Linked DNA regions of Methylorubrum populi. The protein of the gene in region 1 binds, or shares a complex with, the protein of each later gene. Links are inferred from orthologs where the notes say so. Each region holds a gene or a part of one and is shown on either strand. Other genes may lie near its edges. The genes, in order: groL and metK.

Region 1 (10,584 bases):
TCCGGCCCCGGCGGCCTGATCGGCGCATTGCTCGGCGAACCGGAGCAGACCGCCTCCGCCCTTCCCCCGCGCCCCGTCGGCCGGGAGCGGGGGCCGAGCCGGGACGACCGGAACTTTCTCGAAAAGTTGTTCGGGGTCGGCGAATAGGCTTTCTCGCCTTCCCGGAGGGCGCCTAATCCCTTGCGTCGCGTCACGGGCTCGAAAAAATTCTGGCCCAGCCGAGGCGCTATACGCGGCCATGCGCCACATTCGCGCCACGTTGCAGGCATGAGCCTTCGGCAGCCCGAAGAGGATCAGAGGTTTTCCCCTACCTCCTGATCGGCGACGGAAGGAGCCCCCGTGTCGACCCGCCTGCTCGACCGTGTCACGCATGGCCTCTGGGCCGCCGTGGACGGGCCGGGCACTTCCTCCGACGGCTGCCGGAGCCCGAACTGATGCTGCCGCACCATCGCTGGTTCTGGCTCCTCATCCTCCTCGCCTCGGGCGGGGCGGGGCTGCTCTACAACGTCATCTTCGCCGGTGGCGCGACCCCCCTGGCGGGCTTCACCTACGGCCTGTGCGTCGGTATCTCGGCGCTGGCCTTCGACCGGGGCGTGCTGCTGGCCGGCGTCCAGTCGCGCATCCGCCGCCTGCCCGCCGGGCTGTACGTCGTGGCGGCAGAACTCTCCTACGTTGCGATGATCGTCGTCGGGAACGCCCTCGGCGGCTTCGTCGTCTGGCTGCTCGGTCTGACCGGCGACAGTCTGGAGGAGGCGGTGCGCACCACGCCGCGGGTGCTGGCCTACGCGCTCGCCGTCTCGGCGCTGCTCGTCTTCGTCATCCGCATGCGTGATCTGATCGGCGGCGAGGTCTTCATCAACTTCCTCGTCGGGCGCTACCACCGTCCGGTTGAGGAGGAGCGCATCTTCCTGTTCCTCGACGTCGTCGGGTCCACCGCCTTCGCCGAAACCCATGGCGATCTGCGGGCGCAGGAATATCTCAGCGCCGTCTTCGCCACCCTCGCCGAGCCCGTGCGCCGGTTCTACGGCTCGACCGACGACTATATCGGCGACCTCGCCATGATCACCTGGCCGATGGAGCGCGGTCTGAAGGATGCGCGCTGCGTCGAGTGCCTGTTCGCCGTGCGCGAGCGGATCGAGGCGGAGGCCGAAGCGTGGGAGGCGCGTTTCGGCACGGTTCCGCGGCTGCGTGCAGGCCTGCATGGCGGCCGGGTGATCACCGCGGAAGTCGGAGTGGACCGGCACAAGATCGCCTATTTCGGCGATGCCGTGAACGTGGTGGCCCGCGTCGAGGCCCTGTGCCGCCCGCTCGGCGTCGATACCCTGATCTCCGAGGATCTTCTGAAGCGGCTGCCGCGGCTGCCCGAGGGGGTCATCGTCAGGCCGCTCGGCACGCATTCCCTACGCGGGCGCGGTCAGCCGCTCTCCGTCGCGACGCTCGAACGCAAGGGGGCGACGCCGCTCGCGCGAGACCCGGCACCGCGCATCGCCGCCGCGCCGTAGCGGCGATCAGCCGGCGCGCAGGAGCAGCAGGATCGCGGCGATCGTCATGACGGCGATGGTCGCGAGGATGCCGCCGCCGCGGCAGGCGAACTGCCGGGGCGAGTTGGTCGGCGCGAACATTCCGATTGGGTGCAGGATGCGCGCGATCACGAGCACGATCAGCAGGCCCTTGACCCAGGCATGGGAGCCGCCGCCCGCCTCGTAGAGCGCAATCAGCAGCACGGTGAGCGGCACGTATTCCTGAAAGTTGCCGTGCGAGCGGATGCGGCGCTGCAGGGTGTCCTGCCCGCCGTTGCCGAACAGGACGCTGCCGGTGAGCCGGCCGCCGATCACCCAGCCGGACAGGCCGGCATAGATCAGGCCCAGGATCGCGCCGTAGAAGGCCGTGGTGGTCGGGAAAATCACAGCGAAGAACCTCGGGTCGAAGGGGCTCCGCCGGAGGGCGGATGTCGTGGGCGCTTCGCAAAATAGGATTATGCGCGCCGTGTTCCGCCCATGTCCGCGATCACGATAGCGTATCCGGTCCGCGGCGGTCGCGGATCGGCCCTCGCGCTCCGCCGCTGGCGGGCCAGCCGCCGGGTGACAGTCAGCACTCTGCCGAAAGGCGCAGTCGGCCACCGACAAGGTTCGATGCGCTAGAGTGCCGTCGAACGGCTCGGCTTGCGGACGGAGCGGGTCCGGAGGTGGGGATCGTTTGTGAGGGGATCTCGGTGGGCGGCAAGCTGATCGCGGTGGCGAACATGAAGGGCGGGGTCGGCAAGACCACCACCGTGGTCATGCTTGCCGAGGCGCTGGCGGCCGACGGGGCGCGGGTGCTCGTGGTCGATCTCGATCCGCAGGCGAGCGTATCGGTCTGCCTCGCGGGCGACAGGCTGCTCGGCGAGATGATCGTCCGCGGGCGCACCCTGGAGGCTTATCTCGCGCTCAAGCTCATCACCCGCCATAGGCCGGATCTCTCCGCCCGGATCCAGCCCGGCGTCAGCCTGACCGTCCACAAGAACGCGCCGCTCTCACTCTCCCTGCTGCCCTCGGGCCCGCACCTGCGCCTCGTCGAACGGGAGATCCTCTACGAGCTGACCGAGCGGAAGTTCTCGATGCACGCCATCGACGAGAAGCTGTGGTCGATCTTCCAGGAGGATTTCGCGCCGCTTGCCGAGAAGTACGACTACATCTTCTTCGATTGCGCGCCGGGGATCTCGCCGATGACCGAGGTGGCGGTGCGGGCCGCCGACCTCGTGCTCGTCACCTCGATCCCCGATTTCCTCTCGACCTACGGTCTGAACGCCTTCGTCGAGACGATCTGGCGGCGCTCCGGCCGGCAGGCGAGCCACATCGCCCCGAGGAGCGCACCTTACGTTCTCGTCACCCGCTTCCAGGCTCAGGTCCGACAGCATCAGCGCACCCTGGCCCGGCTCCAGACGGAAGCGCGGGCCGAGGATGCCGGCTTCCATCTGCTGGAGACCCGCATTCCCCAGGCGGCTGCACTGGCCGACGCGCTGGTTCCCGCCGACGGTGCGCCGCCGACCTTCTCCGCCAAGTACGGCGCCCATGTCCCCAACGTGCTGATTCCGCTCGTCGCGGAAGTGAAGGAAATCCTCCATGGCCCTTGATGTCGATGGCTACGCGGTGTTGCAGGCGATGGCCTCCGCCCCGGAAGCGTTTCCCGACATCCGCTCCGAGATTCCCAGGGCCGCCCGCACCCTCGTCGTGAAGCAGCTCAAGGCGCGGGGTCTGCGGGTGGCATCGCTGCGCATGATCCGTGAGATCCTGGGCAACGAGAGCTTCGCCCTGATCGCCGACGGCATGTCCGAGGCGGAGGTGAAGGGACTTGTGACCCGTCTCGACCCACACCACCCCTCGCTGAAGACTGCGACACCGGGTTGGCATCGCCACCGCCTCTCCGCCCTCGCCGCCGGTGACGCACCGTTCCGAAAGGGCGAGACCCGGGTCGAGGACGCGGCGGCGAAGGCCCGCGCCGCCGAGCCGCTTCCGGAGCGCGCGCTGGCCAGCCGCCCCTTCGCTGCGGTGTGGGACGGCAAGGACCACGACGCGCCGGCCGCCAAGGAAGGCCGCGAGAAGAAGGGCAAGGACAAGGATTCGAAGGAGCGGAAGGGCAAGAAAAAGAAGGGCTGAGAGGGTTTCCGCGTGATCGGGGTGCGCACCGTCGCCGCCGCCCGGCTGTCGCGCTTCGTTCCTGGATGGCTTTTCCGACGGCCGTTGCCTCCTGTCGAACCGATGCCCGCGGCGCTCTACGACTCGTCGGGGAACAAGACCGCGTAACGGGCTTCGAGGGCGGCGAGCCGGCCCTGTCCCTCCAGCACCGCCACCCGGTGCTGGCGCGTCACGTCGAGGAGTCCGTCGGCCATTTCCAGCTCTCCGCAGAGCCGGGCCCGATCGGAAATCTGAGAGAGTTGATCGGCCATCAGGCTATCGATCCGCATTCCCTCCGTCAGTGCCCGCATCAGGCCGAGCATTTCCTCGCGGATATGAATGTAGGGAGGGGATGGGGCAGGTGTACGATCCGTCACGGCGTTTGCAGACATCAGACCCTTGATGAGGCGAGGCTGCCCAGACACGGGGTCGGCGGCTATCGCATAGGATACAGTTCGTCTGCATTTCTTGGGGAGGGGCCGCTCACAGCCGGCAGGCCGCTCCGTAATCTTAGGGCAAGTCAAAGAGAAAGGGGCCGCCTCGCGGCGACCCCTTCTCCGTCTTCGATCGGGTGCGTGGACTTAGAAGTCCATGCCGCCCATGCCACCGCCGGGCATCGCCGGGGCCGGGCTGTCCTTCTTCGGCGCGTCGGCGACCATGGCTTCCGTGGTCACCAGCAGGCCGGCGACGGAGGCCGCGTCCTGGAGGGCGGTGCGCACGACCTTGGCCGGGTCGACGATGCCCGACTGGATCATGTCGACGTACTCTTCGGTCTGGGCGTTGAAGCCGTAGGTCTCGGAGCCCGTGTTGTCGGTGATCTTGCCGACGACGATCGAACCCTCGACGCCCGCGTTCTGGGCGATCTGACGGATCGGGGCCTCAAGCGCCTTGAGCACGATCTTGATGCCGGCCTGGACATCCGGAACGTCGGACTTCAGCTCGGCGACCGCCTTCTTGGCGCGGAGCAGAGCCGTGCCGCCGCCGGGGACGATGCCCTCTTCCACCGCGGCGCGGGTGGCGTTGAGCGCGTCGTCCACGCGGTCCTTCTTCTCCTTGACCTCGACCTCGGTCGCGCCGCCGACGCGGATCACCGCGACGCCGCCCGCGAGCTTGGCGAGACGCTCCTGGAGCTTCTCACGGTCGTAGTCCGAGGTGGTCTCCTCGATCTGCGCCTTGATCTGGCCGACGCGGGCCTCGATGTCGGCCTTCTCGCCGAGACCGTCGATGATCGTGGTGTTCTCCTTCTCGATGCGGACGCGCTTGGCGCGGCCGAGCATCGGCAGGGCGACGTTCTCGAGCTTGATGCCGAGATCCTCGGAAATGGTCTGGCCCTTGGTGAGGATCGCGATGTCCTCGAGCATCGCCTTGCGGCGATCGCCGAAGCCCGGAGCCTTCACCGCCGCGACCTTCAGGCCGCCGCGCAGCTTGTTCACGACGAGCGTGGCGAGCGCCTCGCCCTCGATGTCCTCGGCGATGATGAGCAGCGGCTTGCCGGTCTGCACCACGGCCTCGAGCACCGGCAGCATCGGCTGCAGCGAGGAGAGCTTCTTCTCGTGGATGAGGATGTAGGGATCCTCGAGCTCGGCGACCATCTTCTCCGCGTTCGTGACGAAGTACGGGGAGAGGTAGCCGCGGTCGAACTGCATGCCCTCGACGACGTCGAGCTCGGTCTCGGCCGTCTTGGCCTCCTCGACGGTGATGACGCCCTCGTTGCCCACCTTCTGCATGGCGTGGGCGATCATCTCGCCGATCTCCTTGTCGCCGTTGGCGGAGATCGTGCCGACCTGGGCGACCTCTTCGGAGGAGGCGACCTTCTTGGCGCGGGCGGTGATGTCCTTCACGGCGGCCTGGGTCGCGAGGTCGATGCCGCGCTTCAGGTCCATCGGGTTGATGCCGGCGGCGACGAACTTGGCGCCCTCGCGGACGATCGCCTGGGCCAGCACGGTGGCGGTGGTGGTGCCGTCACCGGCGATGTCGTTGGTCTTCGAGGCCACTTCGCGCACCATCTGGGCGCCCATGTTCTCGAACTTGTCGGCGAGCTCGATCTCCTTGGCGACCGTCACACCGTCCTTGGTGATACGGGGCGCGCCGAAGCTCTTCTCGATGACGACGTTGCGGCCCTTGGGGCCGAGGGTGACCTTGACGGCATCCGCGAGGATGTCGACGCCGCGCAGCATCTTGTCGCGAGCGTCGGCGGAGAAACGAACGTCTTTCGCTGCCATGTGAGTACCTGCCTCAGATGAGAGTGTCGGAAAGCCCTGAAGCCTGCGAGACGCGGCCTCGAAGGGCGGTGGATAAGGGCGGCTGCCTTAGGCGGCGACGACGCCCATGATGTCGGATTCCTTCATGATGAGGAGATCCTGGCCGTCGATCTTGACCTCGGTGCCGGACCACTTGCCGAACAGCACGCGGTCACCGACCTTCACGTCGAGGGCGTTGACGCGGCCCTGCTCGTCGCGGGCGCCGGGGCCGACGGCGACGATCTCGCCCTCCTGCGGCTTCTCCTTGGCGGTATCCGGGATGATGATGCCGCCCTTCGTCTTCTCTTCGCTCTCGATGCGACGGACGACGACGCGGTCGTGCAGCGGACGGAACTTCATGAGCTGCCCTCTTGCTTCGAAATGGCGGTTGGTCTTGATGCGGCCGGGGCGACCGCGCTCCACCTGATTGTTAGCACTCTAAACACGTGAGTGCTAACGACGGTCGCGAGATAGGCGCCGGCCGATTTCGAGTCAAGGCGCAGCTTCTTCGCCGCTGCGGCGTTTCTGCAGGAATTTATCCGCGCATCCCGCGCGAGAGGGACGATCTCTCCCCATGATGAGCCTGCACGGGGCCAACGGTGCGGTCGAGCACGGCGGCGCGGCGGGCGGCGCGAGCCTGCCCGATCACGCTCTCTGGATCGATCTGAACGATCCGACCGCGGAAGAGGCGGCGCAGGTGGAGCGGAAAACCGGCATCCGCATCCCGTCGCGCGCCGCGCTCAGCGAGGTGGAATCGTCGAGCCGCCTGCGCCGCAACCGCGACGGCCTCTCGCTCTCGACGCCGATGGTGACCTTCGACCGCTCGGATTTCAGCCTGAAGCCGCTGGGCTTCCTGCTGACCGCCGATCACCTCGTCACGGTGCGCTTCCACGAGATGCGGGCCTTCGCGGCAGTGCGCAAGCGTGTGGATGACGGGGATGGCGACGGCAGCACCAGCACGCGGATGTTCCTGCTCGTCGTCGAGGAACTGGTCGACAACCTCGCCGACCTGCTGGAGGAGATGTCGGCCGACCTCGACAGCCTGTCCACCCGCATCTTCGACTTCGATGCCGGTGCGCGCCCCGGTGCGCGGAAGGGCGATACCACCGCTCCCAAGCGCCGCGACCTGGCGTTGCGCCGCCTGCTGCGCTCGGTCGGGCGTCACGGCAAGTCGCTGGCCAAGGTCCGTGCCAGCCTGCTCGGGCTCGGGCGCATCATCGCCTTCGCCAAGAGCGAGTGCCAACAGGGGCTCGGCGAGGGCGACCTGCCCCGCTTCGACACCCTGGCGGGCGACATCGCCTCGATCGACGAGTTCGAGACACGGCTCTCCGAGACCGTCCAGTTCCTGCTCGACGCCACGCTCGGGCTCATCAACATCGAGCAGAACAACGCCTTCCGCGTCCTCACCGTCGTGTCGGTGGTCGGCGTGCCGCCGACGCTGGTCGCCTCGATCTACGGCATGAACTTCAAGCACATGCCTGAACTCGATTGGGTTTACGGCTACCCCTACGGTCTCGCGCTGATCGTGATCTCGGCGATCGCGCCGCTGCTGTACTTCCGCAGGCGGGGCTGGCTGTAGCACCCCGTCATGGGACGCCCGCGTCGGGGAGGCATCCTGCGCCTCATTGGCTGAGGCCGGGGAACAGGTTTCGCAGGCTCGTCACGATCATCTCCATCGCGACGGCGGCCAGGATCATGCCCATCAGGCGGCGCGTGATCGCCGTTGCCGTCGCCGACAGGTGGCGGCCGAGCCAGGGGGCGGAGAGCAGCGCGACGGCCAGGAGGACGAGAAAGCCGCCGAGGCCGATCGCGACGTCCAGCCACTTCCCCTGGGTCTCGGCGGTGTGCCCGAACACGATGAGCGTGGCGATCGTCCCCGGACCGACGAGCAGGGGGATTGTCAGAGGATAGATGGCGACGCTCTGCGCATCGATCGCCTCCTGCTTCTCCTTGGGATCGCGCTCATGCGTTCGGCTCGACGAGCCCTGCAGCATGGAGAGCGCGATCGTCAGGACGATCAGCCCGCCCGCCAAGCGGAAATCGTCGACGCTGAGCCCGAAGGCATCCAGGACGGCCTGCCCGCCCACCAGCGAGACGAAGCAGCCGATCGTGGTCCCGACCGATGCGGTGACGGCAACCCGCCGCCGCACCGCATCGGAGGCGCCCTCGGTGAGGGAGAGGAAGACCGGCACGTTCGCGATCGGGTTCATGATGGCGAACAGCGCGGCGAACACCTTCGTGATGAAGGGCAGATCGACAGACATCGCGAGTCTCGGCTTCGGGCCGCGGGCTCATAGCATGGTTCGGGCTTCGACCCGTTGCCGCCGCGCACGCCGCGGCGGGGCGCGGCAAGCCTCGGTCCGCATGCGGACCGGAACGGTGGTGGCGCGATCGCCCCACAATTCAGGCTTTGTTGGCGGCTAGCTGCGAATTTCGCCGACAGGCTCCAGGCTGAGCGAGCAGCGTATCCCGTCCCATGGCCGTCATCGCCGCCTTCGTCCTCAATGCCGGGCTCAACTTCGTCCTCGGCATCGCTATCGCCCGGATGCTGGGGCCGGCCGATTTCGGCCGCTTCGCCCTGGCCACGGCCGGTGCGGTCGTGCTCAACACGCTCCTGTTCGAGTGGCTGCGGCTCTCAGCGACGCGGTTCTACTCGGCGCGGGTGCGCGAGGCCGAGCCGTGGATCCGGCGCGGGCTCGACCGGGGCTACGGCGCCGTCGCGCTCGCGCTGTTCGCCGCCGCCGCTCTCTGCGCCGGCCTCGGGATCGCTGTCGATCCGACCCCCCAGGGCCGGCTGGTGATGACGGCCGGCACCATGGTCGCGGCGATCGGCATCGGGTTGTTCGACTACCACGCGGCGCTTGCCCGCGCCCGCTTCATCGGCGGCGCCTATCTCCGGCTCGTGGTGTGGAAGAACGTCCTGGCCTTCGTGCTGATGGCGGGCACGGCGTGGCTGTTTCCGCAGCCGGTCTGGGTGCTGATCGCGGGCGGAACGAGCCAGTTCCTGGCAGTGATCCCGATGCGCAAGGTCCTCGGCGACAAGGCGCTCGGCCAGGCCTCCGCCCTGCCCCGCGAACGGATACGGGAGACCCTGCGCCTGTTCGCGGCCTATGCCCTGCCCCTGATCGCCGCCAATGCGGTCTACCAGCTCATGCCCTTCCTCAACCGCGCCGCCATCGCCGGGACCGCGGGCTTTGCCGAGGCCGGCTACTTCGCCCTCGCCGCCGATCTCGGCTCGCGGGCCTTCTCGACGCTCGGCGCGGCGCTCGACCTGCTGCTGTTCCAGATCGCCGTGCAGGCGGAGGAGCATCACGGCCGCGAAGCCGCCGAGACCCAGGTCTCGCGCAACATCGCCATCGTGGTGGCTCTTCTCCTGCCCTGCGCCGCCGGCTACTGGGCGGTGACGCCGGCCCTGCAGGCGCTGATCGTGCCGGAGGAGTTCCGCGGTCCGTTCGCCGACTATACCGACCTGCTGATCCCGGGGCTGTTGTGCCTCTCGATCATGAACTTCGCGCTCAACCCCGTTTTCCAGATCCGGCGCCGGACCGGCCCGGTCGTCTCCGCCGCCATGGCCGGCCTGGCCGTCAACGGTCTCGGTCTCGTCCTCCTGCCGCGATGGATCGGACCGCAGGGCGTCGCCGTCGCGCAGACCCTGGGTCTCGCCGCAGCGGTCGTGGTGCTCGGCCTGCGGGCGCTGACCGGGACCGAGCGCCTGCGCCTGCCCACTCGCGACATCGCCCTGACCGCGGCCGCCTGCCTCGCGATGGTCCTGGGCATCCTGCCGTTCCGAGGCCTGGAGCCGGCGCTGGCGCTGCCGGTCTGCGTCGTGGTCGGGGTGTTGGTCTACGGCCCGCTCGTCTGGTTTCTCGACATTGCGGGGCTGCGCACGGTGGCGCGGGAGCGTTTTCCGAAACGGCTCCCCGCGCCGGCCCGTTGAGGCGTGTATGAAGCCCGTCTTGCCAGGCTCGTCCGATCGGGGTTTGAGTCCGGACATTCTTGCGAAACGACCATAAGAAACCCCACGGGACGGAAACGATGACCTCATACGCGCCGGCCAGCGAGCAGGAGGCGGCCGCCATCGTCGCGCAGGCTGCGGGCCGCTCGGAACCGCTGCGGCTCGTCGGCGGCGGCACCAAGGCGACGTTCGGCCGTCCGCCCCAAGACGAGGCGACGCTCTCCGCGACCGGGCTCACCGGCATCACCCTCTACGAGCCGGCCGAGATGGTGGTCGCCGCCCGCGCCGGCACGCCGCTCGCCGAGGTGGAGGCGCTGCTGGCCGAGCGTGGGCAGATGCTGCCCTTCGAGCCGATGGATCACCGCCCGCTCCTCGGCTCGACTGGCGAGCCGACCTTCGGCGCGGTGGCGGCGGCCAACAATTCCGGGCCCCGCCGCATCAATGCGGGTGCGGCCCGCGACAGCCTGATCGGCGTGCGCTTCGTCAACGGCCGCGGCCAGCCGATCAAGTCCGGCGGACGGGTGATGAAGAACGTCACCGGTCTCGACCTCGTGAAGCTGATGGCCGGGTCGTGGGGCACGCTCGGCCTGCTGACGGAGGTGACCTTCAAGGTGCTGCCGGTGCAGGAGCAGGTCGCGACCCTGATCCTGCCGGGCCTCGCCGACGCGGCGGCCGTCGAGGCGCTCGCCGCCGCCCTCGGCTCGCCGTTCGAGCTGACCGGCGCCGCCCATCTGCC
Region 2 (10,516 bases), 1.7 Mb from region 1 along the record:
TCGACGGTGTCGCCGGGAGCGGCGGCGACGATCCGCAGATGCGCCGGCTTGAGGGCGGCGGCCTCCTCCGGCTCGATCGGGCGCAGGCTCTCCAACCAGCGCCGGAAGGCCGGCTCAGGGTCGGTCGCGCCCTTGGCCGCCATGATCATGCGGTAGGTGGTCTCGCCCATGCGGATCGCGGCGAGGCGGAAGGTCCAGTCCTTGCCGCGCGAGAGCGCCGTGACGGCGGAGCGCCCGCCGATGATGCGGTTCTCGACCGAGCCGGCCTCGATGGCGTCGTTCCAGGTCGCACGCAGCACGTCCTCGAGGCTGCGGTCGCCGCTGGCCTCGACCTGATCGAACAGCAGGCGGCGGCTCCCCTCCTGCGTCGTGCCGAGCACGGCGTTGCGGGTGTTCTCGATGGCGAAGGCATCCGGCACCTCGAAGGCGATGCCTAAGCCCGGATGCAGGAAGCGGCGCCCACGGACGAGGCCCTCGCCGGGATTGTCGCCGTAGGCGAGCCCGTCGATCGCCGCGAGGTAGGGGGCGCGGTCGTCGGCGCCGAGACCGGGGGCGCCGATGCGCCGGGCCGCGCGGGTGACGAGGGCGATGCGCTCGGCGGTCGCCGGATGGGTCGCCAGCATGTCGGGCTCGGCCGCGCTGCCGTTGCCGGACTTGAGCGCCATGGTGCGCTGGAGCGCGTCGAGGAAGCGGCCGGCACCGAAGGGATCGTAGCCGGCCTGGGCCAGCACGCGCACGCCGTTGGTGTCCGCCTCCAGCTCCTGCTCGCGGGAGAAGCGGGCGAGGGTGAACTTCGATTGGTTCTCGAGCTGCGCTCCCGTAACCGGATCGTTCAGCACGTCGGCCACGACGCGGCTCACGAGCTGCGAGCGAAGCGCCATCTCGCTGCGGGCGGTGGCGTGGCGCAGGGTCACGTGGGCGATCTCGTGGGCGAGCACCGCCGCAACCTCCGAACTGTCGCTCGCCAGCGCCAGCAGGCCGCGGGTGACGTAGAGCCGGCCGCTCGGCAGGGCGAAGGCGTTGACGACGGGCGAGTCGAGTAGCGTGACCGCGTAACTCTCCTCCGGCCGATCGCTGGCGCGCACCAGCCGATCGGTGATCTCGCTGATCATCCGGTGAGCGGCCGGCGCGCGGTACTCGCCACCGAAGGAGGCCACCAGCTTGGCGTGATCCGACTCGTCCGAGCGGGCGCGTCCCGTCGTCTTGGGCGCCTGCTCGGGCACCTTGATCACCGCCGGCGTGAGCACGCTCCCGGTCTGGTCTGCGGCGCAGGCGGCCAGAAGGCTCACGAGCGCGAGCAGGGTCCCGGCCTGCGCGCCCGCCCTGACCCCTCGCCTCCGGCGGCGCCCGTCCGCGCTCCGCCATCCTGATTCGTGCTGCCGATCCCCCGTCATGCCGTTCTAGCGCCGCAGCGCCTGCTCCCCCTCGACGACCTCGATGCTTTCGATGCCGGCAAGATCGATGAGCGGTCCCCGCCCGATCTCGATCATGCCGCGGATTCTCACGAGGCGGCCCTTCAGCGTGGCCGCCGACAAACCATGTTCGCTCAGCGTGCGCCAAGTGCGTTTCTGCACCGTTACGGTCAAGCCTTGCTCACCCCGACGGGCGAAGTCGAGATAGGTCCGTGCCGAGCGCTCGCCGACATGGAGGATGCGCCCCTCGATCACCGCGAAACGTCCGGCACGCGCACTCACGGCCGCCACATCGGTCGCGGCGAGCGAACCGCCGGCCCACACGCCGAGCCCGGCCGCCCGGGGCGCCTCTTCGAGGGTGCGGAGCGCCGGACGGCAGAGCGTTTCGGCCTCGCCGGGATCGGCGTAGGCGAGCCCGGCCGCGACCAGCCCCCCGGCGAGATCGACCGGCTCGGCTCCACCGTCGGCCCCGCCCGCGATCCCGTCGGCGCGTCGGCGCCCCCAGCGATCCTCGGGACCGCGCTCGGTCAGCACCAGGGGCACACCCCGGAAGGCCATGAGCCAGGTCCGCGCACCGGCATCGAGCGTCGGCTCGTCGGGCCAGCGCAGGCCGGACAGCACCGCCCGGCGTCCGGAGGCGAGGACCAGCTCGCCCCGGCGCCCGACATCGGCGAGACGATCCTCCCGCGCGGCCGCCGGTCGGCACGTGTCCTCGGCGCGCGGGGCCGCCGAAACGCTGTGGGAACCGACGCTCCAGCCACAGGCGGTCGCGAGGAGCCAAGCCAGGCCGGAAGCGCTGCGGCGGCCTGTTCGACGCCCGCTGGGTCCATCACCGCGCACCATCGTCACCGCCCGCGCTCGGCCTCTCTCGTCCGCCGAGGATGGCCCGCCAAAAGTGCCGGGATCGCGGCACGTCGCGGCCACGAAACCGCACAATCGCGGATTGTCGCCTCGTGAGTCTCCGGTGCCACAGGTCGAAGATCCCCGCTTCCGCAGCGCGTCAGCGGCCCCCTTCCGGCGGGATCCCGGCGGTTGGCGGTCCCGTGCGATGATGCTAAGCCTGCTCAGACGTCTCCGTAGCTCAGCTGGACAGAGCACAGGTTTCCTAAACTCCACAATTGGGCGCCGCGAAGGGAAACCGCGCGGCGGATCCGCTCAAATTCGGGGAAAGCTTACGGCGCTGCGGCGCCCTGCCGATCCCGAGCCAAGCCCGAAACCCCGCAGGGGCCGAGGGAAGGTGTAGAGACTAGACGGGCGGCACCTAAAGGCCTCGCTCAAGGCCCAGGGTGAAGGGATAGTCCAGACCACGAACGCGCGCACAGCGCGGCGGCGAAAGCCGAAGTGGGATGAAACCTGGGGTCGCAGGTTCGAGCCCTGCCGGGGACGCCACTCTTCAATTCTATCTTGTGATTGCAGTTCACCGGACTCTTCGCGCCTGAAGTCTCCTGCGACAACACGCCACGCCATTAACAAATGACATATTGTGCGTGTCGTTGCCGTTGCCGCTTATGCCGGTCTTGCAACAGGAAAGTTTTCGTCCGAAGCATCGCCCAATAGAGCGCGGGCAGAGTGAAGATGGCAGGCCAAAAGACCGATGAGCGCGACGTCCTTCTCGGGCGCCGTATTGCTGAGCAGCGCAAACGCTCGAAACTGACACAACGCGCCGTTGCCGACAGCTTCGGGATGTCGGCCGCTCAGCTCCAGAAGTACGAGAAGGGTGTCAACCGGATCAGCGCCATTCATCTGGCGATACTAAGTCGTCTCACCAATACTCCGGTATCCGATTTTCTCGATGGCATTCCCCATCCCGATCCGGAAATGGAGCGCGGTTTTTCGGACAACGGACAGCATTCTTACACTACCGATCCCTGGTCTGATCTCGCTCGTGCCTTCGCTCGCCAGTTCGTCGAGACGTTCAGCGAGGAACAGCGCCGCGAACTTTCCGCCGCCGTCGAAATCCTGAACCGCGAACTCAAGACCTGACGCTCCAAACCTCGCGCATCGGCTCGAGACCGTGCCCCCGACGCCTTACACTTGCGCCGCGCCGACTGCGCGCCTCAACAGCCATTCCGCAGCGTTCGTTAAAACGGACGATTTCGCCATTCCGGCTTGACCGTCCGACACACCGATGCGACAAGCCGCGCCTCTGGAGACCGGGTCAAGCGCCGTTGCGAAACGAGGCGCGCCCGACAATCGGGGGTGCATGATGCCTCGTTCCGACTATCTCTTCACCAGCGAATCCGTCTCCGAAGGCCACCCCGACAAGGTGAGTGACCGGATCTCGGACACCGTGGTCGATGCCTACCTCGCGGCGATGCCGGAGGCCCGCCTCGGCGTCGAGACGCTGACGACGACGAACCGCGTGGTGATCGCGGGCGAGGTACGCGGCCCCGATTCCGTGACCTTCAAGGACCTGGAAGAACTGACCCGTGAGGCCGTGCGCGACATCGGCTACGAGCAGTCCGGCTTCCACTGGAAGAACAACGACGTCGCCATCCACCTGCACGCGCAGTCCGCCGACATCGCCCAGGGCGTCGACGCCGCCGGCAACAAGGACGAGGGCGCGGGCGATCAGGGCATCATGTTCGGCTACGCCGCCGACGAGACCCCGGCCCTGATGCCGGCCCCGATCTTCTACGCCCACAAGATCCTCAAGGACCTCGCCGACGCCCGCAAGGCCAAGCAGGGCGACGCCGCCAAGCTCGGCCCCGACGCCAAGAGCCAGGTCACCGTGCGCTACGCCGACGGCCGCCCGGTCGAGGTGACGCAGATCGTGCTCTCGACGCAGCATCTCGACGAGTCGCTCGACTCGGCCGACGTGCGCGCCATCGTCGAGCCCTACATCCTCAAGGCCCTGCCGGAGGGTTGGGTCAACGAGAGCACCGTCTGGCACGTCAACCCGACCGGCAAGTTCGTGATCGGCGGCCCCGACGGCGATGCCGGCCTCACCGGCCGCAAGATCATCGTCGACACCTACGGTGGCGCGGCCCCCCACGGCGGTGGTGCCTTCTCGGGCAAGGACCCGACCAAGGTCGACCGTTCGGCCGCCTACGCCGCCCGCTATCTGGCCAAGAACGTCGTCGCCGCCGGCCTCGCCCGCCGCGCCACGATCCAGCTCTCCTACGCCATCGGCGTGGCCAAGCCGCTGTCGATCTACGTCGATCTGCACGGCACGGGCACCGTGGATGAGGCCCGGCTCGAGGGCGTGCTGATGGACGCCCTCGACCTCTCGCCCCGCGGCATCCGCACGGCGCTCCAGCTCAACAAGCCGATCTACGCCCGCACCTCGGCCTACGGCCATTTCGGCCGCGAGCCGGACGCCGACGGCGGCTTCTCCTGGGAGAAGACGGATCTCGCCGGCAAGCTGAAGTCGGCGTTCTGAGCCCGAACCATGATGGGGAGGGATGACGACATCCCTCCCGAGACGGGCGGGACCACGGAGGCCGAACGGGCCTTCTACGGACGCCGCAAGGGCAAGCGCCTCCGGCCGGGCCAGGAGCAGCGCCTCGAAGGAGCGCTGCCGCGCTTGCGCGTCGCGCTGCCCGAGCGCGGCGAATTTCTGGATCCGCCGGCGCTGTTTCCGGTGCCGGTCGACGAGGTCTGGCTGGAGATCGGCTTCGGCGGCGGCGAGCATCTCGCCGCTCAGGCTGAGGCTCATCCACGGGCCGGCATCATCGGCTGCGAGCCCTTCGTCAACGGCGTGGTCAAGCTGCTGCGCGCGGTGGACGAGCGCGCCTTGCGCAACGTCCGCGTCTGGGACGAGGACGCCACAGCGCTGCTTGCCGCTCTGCCGGATGCGAGCCTCGCCCGCGTCTACCTGCTCTATCCCGATCCCTGGCCCAAGCGCCGCCAGCGCAAGCGCCGCTTCGTCTCGGACGCGTCGCTCGCCGAGATCGCCCGGGTGCTGCGCCCCGGCGGCCATTTCCGCTTCGCCAGCGACATCGACGATTATGTCGGCTGGACCCTGGTCCGCGCCGCCCGCTGCCCGCAGCTGCGCTGGACGGCCGAGAGCGCCGACGACTGGCGCCGGCCGTTCCCCGGCTGGCCGGGCACCCGCTACGAGGCCAAGGCCCTCGCCGCCGGTCGGCTGCCGAGCTACCTCACATTCGAGCGCGTCGACCCGGCCTGATTTCGACGCATACCTTGCCGGATGCGTTCCTCTCCCTCGGCGGCAGAGGATGTCCCCCGGAAGGGGTCGGGTGAGGGGAGTGCCGTTTCCGCTGGACCGAGGCCCGCCGAGTACGGCCCCGTCGCGCTGCCCCTCTCCCGTCCGCTCCGCGGACACCCTCCCCCGCAGAGGGGGAGGGTTGAAGAGCCGCGCGCCTCAGCTCGCCTTCGTCTTCGACGCCGTCTTCTTGGCAGCCGCCGGCTTGGCCGCTGCCTTCGTCGCCGTCTTGCTGGTCGTCTTGCGCGCGGCGGGCTTCTTCGCCTCCGCTCCGTCCGCCGCCTTCGCCGCCGTGCGGGCGCGCGTGGCCGTCTTGCGGACCGGCTTCTTGCCCCCGCCCGAGGCGCGCTTGGCGTTGATGAGGTCGATCGCCTGTTCCAGCGTCAGGCTCTCGGCACTTATCGTCTTCGGCAGCGTCGCGTTGACCGAGCCGTCGCTGACATAGGGGCCGTACTTGCCGGCCTTGACCACGAGCGCGGCTCCGTCCGGATGCGGGCCCAGCGCGCGGCCGGGATCGGAGGAGGGGCGCCCGCGCCCGCCGCCCTGCTCCTTGGCGACGATGAGATCGATGGCGCGGTTGGCGCCGATCTCCAGCACGTCGTCGTCCTTGCCGAGATTGGCGTAGGTCTTCCCGTGCTGCACGTAGGGTCCGAAGCGGCCGAGATTGGCCAGGATCGGCTCGCCGGTCTCCGGGTGCTTGGCCACCTCGCGGGGCAGCGAGAGCAGGCGCAGGGCGATCTCCAGCGTCACGCTACCCGGCGTCATGCCCTTCGGCAGCGAGGAGCGCTTGGGCTTCTCCGCACCCTTCTCCGACGAGGCCTCGCCGAGTTGCACGAAGGGGCCGAAGCGGCCGTCGCGCAGGGTCACCGGCAGGCCGGTGGCCGGGTCGTCGCCGAGCACGCGCACGCCGGGCTGGCCGCCCTCGGACGAGGAGCCGTCGCCCTCACCCTCGACGCCGGAGGCCGAGAGCTGGCGGGTGTACTTGCACTCGGGATAGTTCGAGCAGCCGATGAAGGCGCCGAACTTGCCGAGCTTGAGCGAGAGCTGGCCCGAGCCGCAGGTCGGGCAGGCCCGCGGATCGCCGCCATCCGCCTTCTCGGGGAAGATGTGCGGCCCGAGCAGGCCGTTGAGGGCCTCCAGCACCTCGGCGACGCGTAGCTCCTTAGTGCCGCCGATCGCGGCGGAGAAGTCGCGCCAGAAGTCGCGCAGCACCGAGCGCCAGTCGATCTCCGCATTCGAGACCCGGTCGAGCTGCTCCTCCAGGCTCGCGGTGAAATCGTACTCGACGTAGCGCTTGAAGAAGCTCTCGAGGAAGCCGGTGACGAGGCGGCCCTTGTCCTCCGGCTGGAGGCGCTTTTTCTCGATCCGGACGTACTCGCGGTCGCGCAGGGTCTGCAGCACCGCGGCGTAGGTCGAGGGCCGACCAATGCCGAGCTCCTCCATCCGCTTGACGAGGCTGGCCTCGGAGTAGCGCGGCGGCGGCTCGGTGAAGTGCTGGGTCGAGGCGATGCGCTCGCGCTTGAGCGGGTCGCCCGCCGCCATCGCCGGCAGGCGCTTCGAATCCTCATCCTCCTCGTCGTCCTTGCCCTCTTGGTAGAGAGCGAGGAAGCCGTCGAACTTCACGACCTGACCGGTGGCGCGCAGGTCGATCCGCCGCGGGCCGACGCTCGCGGTGACCTCGACGGTGGTGCGCTCCAGCTCCGCCGATTCCATCTGACTTGCGATCGTGCGCGTCCAGATCAGCTCGTAGAGCCGGGCCTGCTCGGGCTCCAGATAGCGGGCGACCTGCTTCGGGAGCCGGCCCATATCGGTCGGGCGCACGGCCTCGTGCGCTTCCTGCGCGTTCTTGGCCTTCACCGAGTATTTGCGCGGGGCGTTCGGCACGTAGTCGTCGCCGAACTCGCGGCCGATCACCCGGCGGGCATCCGAGATCGCCTCGGGCGCCATGTCGACGCCGTCGGTTCGCATGTAGGTGATGATGCCGACGGTCTCGCCGCCGACATCGACGCCCTCGTAGAGCTTCTGGGCGACCCGCATGGTCTGCGCCGGCGCCATGCCGAGCTTGCGCGAGGCCTCCTGCTGCAGCGTCGAGGTGGTGAAGGGCGGCTGCGGGTGGCGCTTGGCCGGCTTGGCCTCGACGGAGGCCACCTGGAAGGTCGCGAGTTCGAGGTCGCGCTTGAACGCCGCCGCCTCCTCGGCATTGCCGACGTCGAGGCGCTGGATGCGCTTGCCGTCGGCGCCGACGAGCCGGGCCTCGAACACGCCGCCGGCTTCCGTCGCCAGCGTGGCGACGATCGACCAGTACTCGCGGGGCTTGAAGCGCTCGATCTCCATCTCGCGCTCGACCACGAGGCGCAGGGCCACCGACTGCACCCGGCCGGCCGAGCGGGCGCCGGGGAGCTTGCGCCACAGCACCGGCGAGAGATTGAAGCCGACGAGATAGTCCAGCGCCCGGCGCGCGAGATAGGCATCGACCAGGGCCTGATCGATCTCGCGGGGCTTGCGCATCGCCGCATCGACCGACGCCTTGGTGATGGCGTTGAAGGTCACCCGCTCGACGGGAATCCCCTTGAGCGCCTTGCGGGCGGAGAGCGCCTCAATGACGTGCCAGGAGATCGCCTCGCCCTCGCGATCCGGGTCGGTGGCGAGGATGAGCTTCTCGGCGCCCTTGATCGCCCTGGCGATCTCGGACACGCGCTTCGAGCCGCGATCCTCCAACTCCCAGACCATGGCGAAGTCGGCCTCCGGATCGACCGAGCCGTCCTTGGCCGGCAGGTCGCGGATATGGCCGAAGGAGGCCAGAACCTCGTAATCGCGCCCCAGGTATTTGTTGATCGTCTTGGCCTTGGCCGGCGACTCGACGACGACGACTTTCATGAACCTCTGCCTCTCGCCAGAGCCTCACCGCGGGTACGGTTTTGGGGATGGCGCGGATAGCGTACCGGTCGGGGGCCGGCTCTCGCGCCGCGCAGAAGTGGGTGAGCGGCGCGGCGTTGTCAAATCTGGAGGACGGGCGAGGCTCCCTCTCAAATCCCCGCGTACCACTCGTAGCCGCGGTCTTCCCAGTAGCCGCCGTTGCCGTCGCCAATCCCCTTGAGGCTGTCGGCCACCTCGATCCGCATGACGTATTTGGCCTGCTTGTAACCGAGCTGGCGCTCGACCCGCAGGCGCAACGGGGCACCGTTCGAGACCGGCAGAGCCCGGCCGTTGAGATCGTAGGCGAGGATCGTCTGCGGGTGGTAGGCGTCGGTGAGATCGATGCTCTCGTAGTAGCGCACCGGCGTGCCCTGCGCCGCCTCGCCCGCGTCCGCCGGGGCCTCGTCACCGGCGGCCTTCGAGTCGGTGGCCTGATTCTCCGCGCCCTCCGGGCGCGACTCCATGCCCGGATTGGCGGACTTCTCCGCCGGCTTCTCTTCGGGCTCGTCGGGCTCCTCGCTTGCGGCGTATTCCATCGTGTCGGCGCAGTGGAACACGATGTAGCGGGCGTTCGGCTTGAGGCCGGCACGCTGCAGCACCTCCGAGAGCGGGACGCCGGTCCACTTGCCGATGGCGCTCCAGCCCTCGACGCAATCGTGCCGCGTCGTCTGGGTGCGGGCGGGCAGCGCCCGCAGGTCGGCGAGGCTCAGATCCTGCGGCCGCTCGACGAGGCCGTCGACGCGAAGCTTGAATCCGTCGAACCCCCTGGCGGCGAGCGCCTTGTAGGCCCTGTCCGGCGGGTCGATCGTGCCGTTCGGCTTGAACCAGGGCGAGATCTGCGAGTCCGGAAATTCCTTGGCCAGGGAAGCCGGGGTCAGCAGCAGGCGCTGCACGAACAGGTTGGCATCCTCGCCGGCCTTCAGCGCCCGCTGCCCCGTGGGGCTCGCGGCGAAGCGGTCGCAGCCGCCGAGCGCCGAGACGCCGAACAGGCCCGCGGCGGCCGTGAGAAAGCCGCGGCGATGGGGCTTCGGAATCGACAGGCGGGATCTCTCGGAGCGGGGTTTCATCGGCTCTCTCCCGATCCGGCGGGAAGCTTTCGGCGCTCGATCACGAACCAGCCGGTGATCATGCTGCGCATGTTGTTGGCCACGCCGGAGAGCAGGACGAGCAGGACGTGGACGATCACGAACAGCACCAGCAGGTTCGTGACGATGAAGTGGATCGTGCGCGCCGATTGCCGGCCGCCGAACAGGTCTGGCAGGGGCACCACGGCGTTGACGCCGGGCGACATCGACAGGCCGGTGAGTAGCATCAGCGGCAGCAGCACGGCGACGACGACGAGATAGGAGAGCTTCTGCAAGACGTTGTAGCGCTTGGCCTCGTCGCCTTCCGGGAAGTGCAGGGTCAGGTGCTCGCGGATCGAGGAACCGAACCCGCGCATCTGGTCGCCGTCGGGGATGAGGCGGCGGCGCAGCTGGCCGGTACTGAAGCCGTAGACGAGGTAGATCAGCCCATTGATGACGAAGGCCCAGGCGAACAGGAAGTGCCAGCGTCGCCCCGTGGCGAGATCCTGATGCGCCGGCAGGGTCGCCCAGGACGGGAAGGCGCGCCCCGCCGGCTGGCCGTTGAGGTTCGACAGCCCGAGCACGCCCGTGGTGTCGAAGGTGTGGCCGGCGACGTAGACGATGCCGCGGGGCGTGCCGTCGTCCCGCTGGTCGTCGGTGATGGCGACGAACGGCCTGTCGAAGGTCGAGGCCGCGCCCCAGTAGAGCGCCGGATGGGCGTTGAAGATCTGCAGGCCGCTCATCAGGAGGATGGCGAGGCAGACCACGTTGATCCAGTGCGCCAGCCGGATGACCAGCGGATGGCGGAACATCCAGCGCCGCCGCACCGTCTCCACGATGTCCGGCCCCGAGAGCGTCGATCCTGCGGCCACCGCGCGCTGTTCCTTCGCTGAAGCCTTCTCCGCCGGATCCGAGGACCGGCCGGTGCGGGGAAGGTAAGCCTTCGTTCCACACGAAAA

Evidence for each region.
Region 2: the proteins of groL (region 1) and metK are in contact, whole or in part, in a cryo-EM structure (PDB 8P4O), measured with the Escherichia coli proteins. The link is inferred for Methylorubrum populi from one-to-one orthologs.

The regions. Positions count from the first base shown.
Region 1 is NZ_AP014809.1:5,589,375-5,599,958, forward strand. What follows is about bases 3,556-6,539. They hold groL (chaperonin GroEL), read right to left. Parts: upstream 5,876-6,539; coding sequence 4,235-5,875; downstream 3,556-4,234. Other genes in these bases: MPPM_RS26040 (hypothetical protein), read left to right, coding at 3,556-3,635; groES (co-chaperone GroES), read right to left, coding at 5,963-6,253; MPPM_RS26060 (magnesium transporter CorA family protein), read left to right, coding at 6,468-6,539. In the rest of the region: MPPM_RS26020 (transglycosylase domain-containing protein), read left to right, coding at 1-147; MPPM_RS26025 (adenylate/guanylate cyclase domain-containing protein), read left to right, coding at 435-1,502; MPPM_RS26030 (MAPEG family protein), read right to left, coding at 1,509-1,907; MPPM_RS26035 (AAA family ATPase), read left to right, coding at 2,213-3,112; more of MPPM_RS26040, read left to right, coding at 3,102-3,555; more of MPPM_RS26060, read left to right, coding at 6,540-7,472; MPPM_RS26065 (MarC family protein), read right to left, coding at 7,516-8,157; MPPM_RS26070 (lipopolysaccharide biosynthesis protein), read left to right, coding at 8,370-9,830; glycolate oxidase subunit GlcE, read left to right, coding at 9,929-10,584.
Region 2 is NZ_AP014809.1:3,875,828-3,886,343, forward strand. What follows is about bases 2,791-5,706. They hold metK (methionine adenosyltransferase), read left to right. Parts: upstream 2,791-3,618; coding sequence 3,619-4,794; downstream 4,795-5,706. Other genes in these bases: MPPM_RS17925 (helix-turn-helix domain-containing protein), read left to right, coding at 2,988-3,395; trmB (tRNA (guanine(46)-N(7))-methyltransferase TrmB), read left to right, coding at 4,804-5,541. Outside these bases: MPPM_RS17915 (M48 family metalloprotease), read right to left, coding at 1-1,394; MPPM_RS17920 (DNA-binding protein), read right to left, coding at 1,401-2,255; topA (type I DNA topoisomerase), read right to left, coding at 5,737-8,454; MPPM_RS17945 (molybdopterin-dependent oxidoreductase), read right to left, coding at 8,604-9,560; MPPM_RS17950 (cytochrome b/b6 domain-containing protein), read right to left, coding at 9,557-10,429. UniProt on the Escherichia coli protein: Catalyzes the formation of S-adenosylmethionine (AdoMet) from methionine and ATP.